DNA from 2 places in the Spirillospora sp. CA-142024 genome. Region 1 is predicted to be linked to the other one. Evidence: predicted binding sites of a transcription regulator. Region 1 holds the regulator's gene; the other holds the start of a gene.

The links. The regulator HrcA, encoded in region 1, represses chaperone genes, less so after heat shock. The targets are predictions, from matches to a motif close to TTGGCACTCTCNNNNNGAGAGTGCCAA.
Region 2: a site for HrcA is predicted at 1,765-1,791, ahead of groL (chaperonin GroEL). Genes of this name have one in related genera too.

Annotation. Positions count from the first base shown of each region.
Region 1 covers NZ_CP192077.1:2,925,109-2,931,005, forward strand. Annotated here, with positions in the region: gene hemW (radical SAM family heme chaperone HemW) at 1-342, shown strand, start outside; gene ACQPZP_RS14160 (DUF3097 domain-containing protein) at 355-1,167, opposite strand; gene hrcA (heat-inducible transcriptional repressor HrcA) at 1,372-2,382, shown strand; gene dnaJ (molecular chaperone DnaJ) at 2,383-3,519, shown strand; gene ACQPZP_RS14175 (16S rRNA (uracil(1498)-N(3))-methyltransferase) at 3,616-4,347, shown strand; gene ACQPZP_RS14180 (hypothetical protein) at 4,354-5,046, opposite strand; gene ACQPZP_RS14185 (SigE family RNA polymerase sigma factor) at 5,043-5,630, opposite strand.
Region 2 covers NZ_CP192077.1:1,384,681-1,390,577, forward strand. Annotated here, with positions in the region: gene ACQPZP_RS06875 (hypothetical protein) at 1-478, shown strand, start outside; gene ACQPZP_RS06880 (hypothetical protein) at 666-1,067, shown strand; gene ACQPZP_RS06885 (hypothetical protein) at 1,120-1,620, shown strand; gene groL (chaperonin GroEL) at 1,923-3,554, shown strand; gene ACQPZP_RS06895 (phospholipid scramblase-related protein) at 3,675-4,259, shown strand; gene ACQPZP_RS06900 (phospholipid scramblase-related protein) at 4,334-4,924, shown strand; gene ACQPZP_RS06905 (hypothetical protein) at 4,983-5,339, shown strand.

The DNA of each region.
Region 1 (5,897 bases):
GGCGCCGACTGGTGGGGTGTCGGCCCGGGCGCGCACAGTCACGTCGGCGGGACGCGCTGGTGGAACGTCAAGCACCCCGCCGCGTACGCCGCCCGCCTGGCCGAGGGCACCACGCCCGCGCACGCCAGGGAGATCCTGCACGCCGAGGACCGCCGCTTCGAGCGCATCATGCTCGAACTCCGCCTGGCCCAGGGCTGCCCGGCGAACCTCCTCGACGACAAGGCCGTCCGCAGAGCGATCGACGACGGCCTGATCGAACGCGCCCCCTACGACCGGGGCCGCGCCGTCCTGACCCGGCGCGGCCGCCTCCTGGCCGACGCCGTCCTCCGCACCCTGACCTGACCGGCCCCGCGGCTAGCCGGCGACGAAGTCGATCAGCTCTTCCACCCGGCCGAGGAGGGCCGGTTCCAGATCGGTGTAGGTGTCGACCGAGCCGAGGATGCGTTTCCAGGCCGCGCCCGTGTCGTCGCCCCAGCCGAGTTCGGCCACGACGCCCTCCTTCCAGGAGACGCCGCGCGGGATGCGCGGCCAGGCGCGGATGCCGACGGCCGCGGGCTTGACGGCCTCCCAGATGTCGATGAACGGGTGACCGGTGACGAGGACGTGCGGCGACGTGACCCGCGCCGCGATCCTGGACTCCTTGGACCCTTCCACCAGATGGTCGACGAGGACGCCGAGGCGGCGCTCCTCGTCCGGGGCGAACTCCTCGACGATGGCGGGCAGGTCGTCCACGCCTTCGAGGTACTCCACGACGACGCCCTCGACCCGCAGGTCGTGGCCCCAGATCTTCTCGACCAGCTCCGCGTCGTGGACGCCCTCCACGTAGATGCGGCTCTCCTTGGCCACCCGTGCCCGCAGGCCCTCGACGGCGATGGACCCGGACGCCGAGCGCGCCGGGCCCTTCGGCGCGGCGCCCGGCCTGACCAGCGTGACCGGCTTGCCGTCGATGAGGAACCCGGACTTGGTCAGCGGGAACACCCGGCGCTTGCCGAACCGGTCCTCCAGGGTGACGCCGAACTTGTCGCAGCCGACGACGGCTCCGCAGAAGCCGCTGCCGGGGTCCTCGGCCACCAGGCCCGGCTCCGCCGGGACTTCGGGGATCTGTCCCTTGCGGGGCCGGCGCCAGTCGCCGGCCAGCACGTCGTTTCCGTAATTCTTACTCCGCACGGGTCCGCACATTAACCCGGCGGGAGGCCCGGGCGGCGTCGTCCCTCGTCTCCCGGCGTGGCGTCCGCGCCCGATACGGATAGGATCGCGCAGCCATGCGGGGAGTGCGCGGACGCTCCAGCCGAGCCCTCCGGGCCGTAGACTTGGCACTCGGGAGTAAGGAGTGCCAGTTGCACGGGCCGGCCGGACGAAGGAGGTGACAACGTGCTGGACGACCGGAAGCTCGCGGTCCTGCGCGCCATCGTCGAGGACTACGTCTCCACCAACGAGCCGGTGGGCTCCAAGGCGCTGGCGGACCGGCACAACCTCGGCGTGTCGCCGGCGACCATCCGCAACGACATGGCGGTGCTGGAGGAGCAGGGCTACATCGCCCAGCCGCACACCAGCGCCGGGCGCGTCCCCACCGACAAGGGCTACCGGCTGTTCGTCGACCGGCTGTCCACGATCAAGCCGCTGTCGGTCGCCGAGCGCCGCGCGATCGAGACGTTCCTGTCCGGCGCGTACGACCTCGACGACGTCGTCGGCCGGACGGTGCGGCTGCTGGCGCAGCTGACCCGGCAGGTCGCGGTGGTCCAGTACCCGTCGCTGACCCGCTCGTCGGTGCGGCACGTGGAGCTGGTCCCCGTCGCGGAGGGGCGGCTGCTGCTCGTCCTGATCACCGACACCGGCCGGGTGGAGCAGCGCGTCATCGAGACCGGGTCGATCTCCGAGGAATCGATCGGGCACCTGCGGGCGTTGCTCAACACGTGCCTGGACGGGCTCGGGCTCGGCGACGTCCCGGCCGCCGTCGCGGACCTGCCCGACAAGGTGGGGCCGGACGACCGGCCGATCGCGGCGGCGGTCCTGTCCGTCCTGCTGGAGACACTCGTCGAGAAGCACGAGGAGAAGATCGTCTTCGCCGGGGCGGCCAACCTCGCCGCCGTGGACTTCTCGCAGAGCCTGCGGGAGGTACTGGTGGCGCTGGAGGAGCAGGTCGTCCTGATGCGGCTGCTCGGCGAGACCGGCGACTCCTCTACAGTTACGGTGCGGATCGGCACCGAGAACCCCGACCTGGGGCTCAGATCGACCTCGGTGGTCGCCGCCGACTACGGGGTGGGCGATCTCACCTTGGCCCGGCTTGGAGTTCTCGGGCCTACACGCATGGATTACCCCAGCACGATGGGAGCGGTACGGGCAGTGGCACGCTACGTGGGACAGATCCTGGCGGGGTCGTAAGTGGCGAACGACTACTACGCGACCCTGGGCGTCCGGCGGGACGCCAGCGCCGACGAGGTCAAGAGGGCCTACCGCCGGCTCGCCCGGGAACTCCACCCGGACGTCAACCCGGATCCGGAGACGCAGGAGAAGTTCAAGGAGATCACCCAGGCGTACGAGGTGCTCTCCGATCCGAAGAAGCGCGAGATGTACGACCTCGGCGCGGACCCGTTCGCGTCCGCGGGCGGCCCGGGGGCCGGCGGGTTCGGCGGCGCCGGATTCCCGTTCAGCGACATCATGGACGCCTTCTTCGGCACCGCGACGTCGCGGGGCCCGCGGTCGCGGGCACGCCGCGGCCGGAACGCGACGCTGCGGGTCGAGCTCGACCTCGGCGAGACCGCGTTCGGCACGACCCGGGAGCTGTCCATCGACACCGCGGTCGCCTGCACGACCTGCGAGGGCTCGGGCTGCGCGCCCGGCACCCACCCGGAGACCTGCGAGACGTGCCACGGCCGCGGCGAGGTGCAGCAGGTCCAGCGCTCCTTCCTCGGCCAGGTCATGACGGCCCGGCCGTGCCCGGCGTGCGGCGGGTTCGGCTCGGTGATCCGCAACCCGTGCACCGAGTGCTCGGGCGACGGCCGGGTCCGCACCCGGCGCACCGTCAAGGTCAAGATCCCGGCCGGGGTGGAGAACGGCATCCACATCCAGCTCGCCGGCGAGGGCGAGGTCGGCCCCGGCGGCGGCCCGCCCGGCGACCTGTTCCTGGAGATCGTGGAGAAGCCGCACCCGATCTTCGAGCGGGAGGGCGACGACCTGCACTGCACGGTCGAGATCCCGATGACGGCGGCGGCGCTCGGCACCAGCGTCACGATCGAGACGCTGGACGCGGCCGAGAGCGTCGACATCAAGCCCGGCACGCAGTCGGGGCAGGTCATCACGCTCTACAACCGGGGCGTCCGGCACCTCAACGAGAGCGGCCGCGGCGACCTGATGATCCACGTGAACGTGGAGACGCCGAACCGGCTGGACGAGGAGCAGGAGGAGCTCCTGCGCCGCCTCGCCGCCCTGCGCGGCGAGGAACGCCCCCCGGGCAAGTTCGCCCCCGGGCAGCGCAGCGGCGTGTTCTCCCGCATCAAGGACGTGTTCAACCAGCACTGAAGCGCAGTGGCGGCGGCCTACCAGGAGGGCCGCCGCGGCGATTCGGAGCATCCGGGGGGCCCACCTGAACCCCGCACATGAACCGGGAGTGCGCGCATGAGTCCGCCGGTCTTCCTCGCGGGGACGGACGCGCTCGAACGCGACCGGGTCCTGCTGGACGGGCCCGAAGGGCGGCACGCCGCGGCGGTGCGGCGGCTGCGGCCCGGTGAGCGCGTCGACCTGACCGACGGCGAGGGCCTGCTCGCCGAATGCGTCGTCACCGCCGCCGACCGCGCGTCCCTCACCCTGGACGTGCTGGCCAGGCACCGGGAGCCGCCGCCCTCGCCTCGCCTCGTGGTCGTCCAGGCCCTCCCGAAGGGCGACCGGGGCGAGCTGGCCGTGGAGACCATGACCGAGGTCGGCGTGGACGAGATCGTCCCGTGGTCGGCGGCCCGGTGCGTGACCCGGTGGCGTCCGGAACGCCGCGACAAGGCCCTCGGGCGCTGGCGCGCGACGGCCCGCGAGGCCGCCAAGCAGGCCCGGCGCGGCCGGCTGCCCGAGGTGCCGGAGCTGGCGTCCACCGAGGAGGTCGCCGGCCGGATCGCCGCCGCGTCCCTGGCGCTGATCCTGCACGAGGAGGCCGAGGCGCCGCTGAGCGCGGTGGAGCCGCCCGCCGAGGGCGAGATCGTCCTCGTGGTCGGCCCGGAGGGCGGGATCAGCGGCGAGGAGCTCGACCGGTTCCGCGACGCCGGCGGGCGCGCCGCCCGGCTCGGCCCGACCGTCCTGCGCACCTCGACGGCCGGCGTCGCCGCGGCCAGCGTGCTGCTGGCCGCCACCGGCCGCTGGTAGCGCCCGTCAGGGAGAGGTGGCGGCGCCCTGCTCGGTGGTGTTCGCGGGCTCGCTCGACGCGGGCGGCGTCGGCTGGTCGGTCGGCTTGCCCGGGTCGGGCGTCGTGGACGTGGGCGGCGTCGGTGTCGTGGTCGGCGTCTGCGACGGCGTGTCGCTCGGGCACGGCGTGGCGGCCGGGGCCGGGGTGCTCGCCGTGCCGGGCGAGGCGGTGGCCGCGGAGGCCCCGGGCGACGGGATGCTGCAGGACGACAGACCCGGCGAGGTGCTCGGGCTCGGCGTCTGCGTGGTGCTCTGGCTGCCGGACGCGCTGGCGCCCGCCGACGACGGGACGGGGAACTCCGGGCCGCCCCCGGCGCCCGTCCGGTCCCCGTCGGTGCTGTCGTGCCCGCCGCCGGACGGGCTGTTGCTGCCCACCGACTGCTGGATCAGGTCGATCGTCTGCGGGGCCGTCACGCCGATCCCGGCGATCACGACGGCGGCGGCCACGGCGAGGACGGGGCGCGCCCAGTTCACGGTGAACCGGTCGAACCCGAAGCGGGCCGGGCCGAACCGTCCGAGACCGAACCGGCGGCCCCGGCCGTCGGCTATGCGGGCCCGGATGCGCTCCAGGCCGTCGCCCGCGGGGTTGACCGAGTCCGCCTCCGCGTGCAGGGCGCGGCGCAGGATCTCGCCGTGCTCGTCGTGGGGGTCGGTGGTCATGAGAACTGCTCCAGGACGTTGCGTAGCGCGGTCATGCCGCGCGCCGTATGACTCTTCACGGCGCCGCGGGAGATGCCCATCGCGTTGGCGATCTCCGCTTCGGACAGATCGGCGTAGTAGCGAAGGACGAGCGCCTCCCGCTGGCGGGCGGGGAGCCGGGACAGCGCGTCGATGACCGCCGAGCGTTCCAGCTCCCCGATGGCCCCGGCCTCCGCGCTCGGCGCGTCCGGCAAGCCCTTCGGGGCGTACTTCTCGACGACGGCGCGGTGCCGGAGCACCGATCGCGACCGGTTGACCACCGACTGGCGCAGGTACGACAGTGCCTTGTCGGGATCGCGGAGCCGGCGCCAGCCGCCGTGCATGGCGACGAACGCGTCCTGGACGACCTCCTCGGCCGTCCCCGCGTCCCGGACGAGCATGGCCGCAAGGCGCACGAGCGAACGGTAGTTGGCGCTGTAGAGCGCGGTCACCGCTTGGTCGGCATCCCAGGCGGCGGCCACCGCTCCCGCCGTGCCCCTGGCCACGAGGGTCTCGGTCACGTCAGTTGGACGCGCACCCTCGTCGTCCGGTTTACGAAAGGGCATGTCCTGGTTTGCCTCGGTCACCTATCCGCCGCCTTTGCCGGCCCCCCGCCGTCCATTCGGACGGTCGCGCTCGGCCGGCGTGAACCGGGCGTTCCCCGGCCGGGCGAGGGCGCCGCAATGCCTTGCGAACCGGGGGGTACGCCTTGAGCTGACAACCTTAACCAGTGACCGGTCGGAATACCGACCGGCGCCGAAGGTTGATCACCGAAAACCCTATCCACTGCGCGGCGCGGGAGGCCATGCCCGCGCGGGTCTCGATAGGATTCC
Region 2 (5,897 bases), 1.5 Mb from region 1:
GGCTGCCCCGCAGCAGGACGCTCAGCAGGCCGCGCCGCAGCAGGACGCTCAGCAGAACGCGCCCCAGCAGGGCGCGGAGCAGGCGGCGCCGCAGCAGGACGCTCAGCAGGCGGCGCAGCAGCAGGGTGCGGAGCAGGCGGCGCCGCAGCAGGACGCTCAGCAGGCCGCGCAGGAGCAGGGTGCGGAGCAGGCCGCCCCGGAGTCGGCGCAGCGGCGGGCCTCGAACCCGGACCCCAAGGAGGTGAACATCCACGCGGTGAAGAAGGCGGCCGTCGGCCAGAACGGTCCGGTGCGCGTCAGCGAGAAAGGCCCTGGCGACGCCATCTTCACGAACTTCACCGCGTCGCCGCGCGCGGTCGCCATCGTCGGGAACAAGTCGGTGAAGACCGGCGACATCTCCACCAAGCTCTACGACGGCAAGGGCAACACCGTGGTCAACTCGGTGTCGGGCTCCGAGCAGGAGTCGAACAAGCGGTAATCCGCCGCTCCTAGGGGGCACAGAAGCACGACGGCCGCTCCGGACTCGCGCATCGAATCCGGAGCGGCCTCCCCATCTCACCTCGACAGCGGTGGTGGGCCCCGCAAAGTACATGGAACGCGGGGCCCGCCGTTCTGTGACCACGGCACCACGGCACCACGGTGCGCGGCCCCCTAGGATCCCCCGAATGATGAAAGGGACCCTGTGGCGTTGGCTGGGCGCACTCGCTCCGGCCCTTGCCGGCTTGTGCGTTCTCGGCTTCTGGGGCATGTCCGCTCTTCAGGGCCGCGCCGACCGGGCCCGCGAACTCGACTGCCTGCACGATCGCGCCGCCGCGCACTGGAGCCACGGCTACGGCGCATGGCTCCCCATCGGCGTCCTCGCGACCTCGGCGCTGGTTCTCGTCCTCGCGGTGGCGGTCCTCGTGGCCGGCGCCCGTTCCCCTCTCTGGGCGCGGCTCGTCTGCTTCCCGATGGTCTTGTTCGCCGTCCTCGCCCTCGTCCTGGCCGGCATGACGACCCACGACTACTTCGCCTTCCCCGGCGGCGACATCTCCACGGTCAACAGCGCCCCCTGCGGAGTCGGCTGAGACAGCTTCAAAGTGAGTCGCTCGGGCCTCGGCACGAATGGTTGGATGCGGCATGGGGCAGTTGTGGAATCGCGATGAGATCCTTGCCGGTCTCGCTTCCCTGGGGGAACGCGGCGGGCTGGGAGCGCCGTGGCGGTTGGAGCAGGTGCTCGACCTCGAAGGGCGGTATGAGGTCCGCCTGCCCGAGTCGTATCGCAGCTTCGTCCTGGAGGTCGGTGATCGCGTCACCGCGGAGGCCCTGGACGACGAGATCGGCGACCGTCACATCGACTACGACGATCTGCTGACCGGATCGATGATCATCGCTGACATCGGCTGCGGGGCCTTCGAGCGGCTGGTCGTGACGGGGCCGGCCGCCGGGCAGGTGTGGCGGGAGGAGTTGCGGTTCGGCGGCGGTGCTCTCACCCCCGGCCCCGATTTCGGTGCGTGGTATCTGAGCTGGCTACGGCGAGTCGGTGCCGTCAAGGCGCCCCCCGGCCTACGCCGGCGGCTTGTCGGTTGGCATTCGCGAACGTTGATCTGGCACGACCCAGGTTCTGAACAAGACCGGTGACCCGCCCCTGCGAGGCTGTCCAGTACGAGCCATCGCGTCCACCGTGGCGGACCCTGGTCAGAGCCGGTCCGGGCAGGTGGGGAGACACCCCGGGCGGGGATGTGTGGCGCTTGCACTCGGCAGGGTAGAGTGCTAAACAAACGGTTGGCACTCTGCTGTGGAGAGTGACAACTTCACACAGTCTGGGTCGGGGCGATGAGGTCTCAGTCCGGCGGCGGAATGGCAGTCGTCGGCGGGGGCCGTCCGTCGCGGGCGTCGGCTCGATCCGTCTAAGCCACCTTGTTCCGGGAGGACTGGAGCCTATGGCTGCAAAGATGATCGCGTTCGACGAAGAGGCCCGCCGCGGTCTCGAGCGCGGCATGAACCAGCTCGCCGACGCCGTGAAGGTGACCCTTGGTCCCAAGGGCCGCAACGTCGTGCTGGAGAAGAAGTGGGGCGCCCCCACGATCACCAACGACGGTGTGTCGATCGCCAAGGAGATCGAGCTCGAGGACGCGTGGGAGAAGATCGGCGCGGAGCTCGTCAAGGAAGTAGCGAAGAAGACCGACGACGTCGCGGGTGACGGCACCACGACGGCGACCGTGCTGGCCCAGGCGCTGGTGCGCGAGGGGCTGCGCAACGTGGCGGCCGGCGCGAACCCGATGTCGCTGAAGCGCGGCATCGAGGCCGCGGTCGAGCGGGTCAGCGAGGAGCTGTCCAAGCTCGCCAAGGACGTGGAGACCAAGGAGCAGATCGCCTCCACGGCGTCCATCTCCGCGGGTGACCCGCAGATCGGCGAGATGATCGCCGAGGCGATGGACAAGGTCGGCAAGGAAGGCGTCATCACGGTCGAGGAGAGCCAGACCTTCGGTCTGGAGCTCGAACTGACCGAGGGGATGCGCTTCGACAAGGGCTACATCTCGCACTACTTCGTGACCGACCCCGAGCGGATGGAGGCGACCCTTGAGGACCCGTACATCCTGATCGTTCAGGGCAAGGCCTCGGCCAACAAGGACCTGCTGCCCGTCCTCGAGGGCGTCATGCAGTCCGGCAAGCCGCTGCTGATCATCGCGGAGGACGTCGAGGGCGAGGCCCTGGCCACCCTGGTCGTCAACAAGATCCGCGGGATCTTCAAGTCCGTGGCCGTCAAGGCGCCGGGCTTCGGCGACCGCCGCAAGGCCATGCTGGGCGACATCGCCACGCTGACCGGCGGCCAGGTCATCAGCGAGGACGTGGGTCTCAAGCTGGAGAACACCACGACCGACATGCTGGGCCGCGCCCGCAAGGTCGTCATCACCAAGGACGAGACCACCATCGTGGACGGCGCCGGTGACGCCAACGAGATCGCGGGCCGGGTCAACCAGATCCGCACCGAGATCGACAACACCGACTCCGACTACGACCGCGAGAAGCTTCAGGAGCGCCTGGCGAAGCTCGCGGGCGGTGTCGCGGTCATCAAGGCCGGTGCCGCGACGGAGGTCGAGCTCAAGGAGCGCAAGCACCGCATCGAGGACGCCGTCCGCAACGCCAAGGCCGCGGTCGAGGAGGGCATCGTCCCCGGTGGTGGCGTCGCGCTGCTGCAGGCCGGCACCAAGGCGTTCGACAAGCTGGAGCTCGCCGGCGACGAGGCCACCGGTGCCAACATCGTCAAGCGCGCTCTGGAGGAGCCGCTGAAGCAGATCGCCGTCAACGCCGGCCTTGAGGGCGGCGTCGTGGTGGAGCGGGTCCGCAACCTGACCCCGGGTGAGGGCCTGAACGCCGCCACCGGCGACTACGTCAACATGTTCGAGTCGGGCATCCTCGACCCGGCCAAGGTGACCCGGTCCGCGCTGCAGAACGCCTCGTCGATCGCCGCGCTGTTCCTGACCACCGAGGCCGTCATCGCCGAGAAGCCCGAGAAGAACCCGGCCCCGGCGGGCGACCCGTCCGGTGGCATGGGAGGCATGGACTTCTAAGCGAGTTCCCAGCTCCAACGGGCGGCTGAAGGGGCGGTTCCAACCGGAACCGCCCCTTTCGCATGCTCGGGTGGCCGCCATCCGATCCGCGCCATGGGAGACCTGCCATCATGCGGATCCATGATGGACCTCTTCAACTCCTCGGTTCTGCGCGTCGATCAGCCCCGCGGCGCTCCTGCAGCGCGTTCTCGGTACCGGGTGTATGACGGTCAGGGCGCACTGCTCGCGACCGCGGAGGAGCGGGACGTCTCGGTGCTCCGCCAGACGGTCAGGACCGCATTCGGTGGTAGTGACGCCGGCCGCACCGTCCACGTCGAGAACGTGCAGGGCGTGCCGCTCCTGGTGGTGGAGAAGCAGAACGCGAGAAGCACCCGGGTGTGCACTCCCGAGGGTGGTCAGATCGGGGCACTGCAGAACCACAAGCTGTACGAGTACACGCTTCTGGACGCGTCAGGAGGTCACGTCGGCAGGCTGGACGGCAATCGGCTCGGCCGCAAGTTCGCCGCACTGGACGCCTACGGCAACCACGTCGCGCAGGTGGACAAGAGATGGAAAGGCGTGGCCACCGAAATACTGACCACCGCCGACCGGTACTCGGTGGAGATCTATCAGCCCCTCGCCGATCCGCTCCGTGTACTGGTGGTCGCGGCGCCGCTGGCGATCGATCTCATGCTGTACGAAGGCAAGGACTGGCCGATCGGATAGCCCGCCGGCCGAAGGACTTTCGCGTACCGTAAGGGCCGGCATGACTCGCCGACGACGAGGCTCTAGGAGTATGCATGGGCGACCCTTTCAGTTCCTCCACGCTCAGGGTCGAGCAGCCTCGACGGGGACCGTTCGCCAAGTCGCGGTACAAGGTGCTGGACGGTGACGGCGCCGTCCTTGCCATCGCGGCGCCGACGGACGACCAGGGAAGCAACGCGGTCATGCGGGGCGTGTTCCCCGGAAAGTCGAATCTCGACGCCCGGGCGGTCCTGCTGACGACGCCCGACGGCGACCCGCTGCTCATCGTCGACAAGCTGAGCGGGCGGGAGTACACGGAGGTCCTGCGGCCGGACGGAGAGCGGGTCGGGTCCTACGTCACCGAGAGAGTCGGCCGCCGCTATGTCATCTATGACGACGACGGCACGCTGATCGGCGCGATCGACGTGGACGTGCCGCGTAACAACTTCGAGGTGAAGGACGGCGACGGCGCCAAGGTGGCGCACGTGCGCAAGAAATGGGCCGGGCTCGCCACACACCTGCTGACGACGGCCGACAAGTACTCGGTGGAGATCGCCGACCCAGTCGGGGAGCCGCTGCGGACGATGGCGGTGATGACGGCGATCGTCATGGACATGAACCTTCACGAGGCAAAAGAGATCACCTGAGCCGGCACGCGTTTCGCGAGGGCTTCACGGCTCCCACGAGGCGAGGTACGTTCTGTCCGTGCAGGCCATGCCCGGGCGCTCGAACGGCTGGCGCGTCTCGCCGGCCATTCCGACGATCGCCAATTGCGCGCTGGCCGTTCTCTGGGCCTTCTCGGCCCTCGGTGGCTGGGGCGACGCCGCCTTCTGCGGTGAGGACGAGCGGCACGACCCGGGATGCGGCGCCGGATTCGACGACGCGGTGCGCTTCTCGGCACCGGTGGCCGTCATCGCCACGGCCGTCGCCGTGACCGCGTGGGCGATGCCCGGCATCCGGCACCGGCCCGACCGGCTGGACGCCCTCCTCACCGTCGCGGCCTTCGTCTGGATCCTGGCCGAGGGAGTTCTCTTCGTGGGCGGGTACCTGGCCAAACCGTGATGAGTCCCCGCCGGCGGTTGACGTTGCCGAAAAGAAACATTGGCGGGCTGGAATGTGTTGTTGGACTGGTTCGGGCGGGGTGAACCAGGACAAAACCCGAGGTCGGACGGGTGTCGAAGTGCCTCCGTGGCGGTTGGACGGGCGGATCGACGACATTGATGTGTGCGAGCCGGTTTGACGTTCCCCCGTGTTGGGCATACTGTTCACTTCGCCCCAAGGGAGTGTGGGACGCCTGACGGCGGCCGATCCGAGGGGAACCACCTATGCCAGCTGACGCGGCTCTGCCGTGTCTGCCGTGCCGTGGCGGGTCGGAAAGGGTCGATTTTGACAATCGGGCCGGATCTGATGAAATAGCTCCACCGCTCGGAAGGTGCCGCTCAAACGGCATTGGAAAGGCGTATCGGAGAAGCCCGGAAATTGACAGCCCGGACGGATCCGATAAAGTAAGACGAGTCGCCCCGGAGCGGGAAACGCGAAAGCGGATCCATCTTGAGAACTCAACAGCGTGTTAAAAGCCAGTGCCTTTATCGGCCCGGTCTGTTTTTGTTGGCCGGGTCG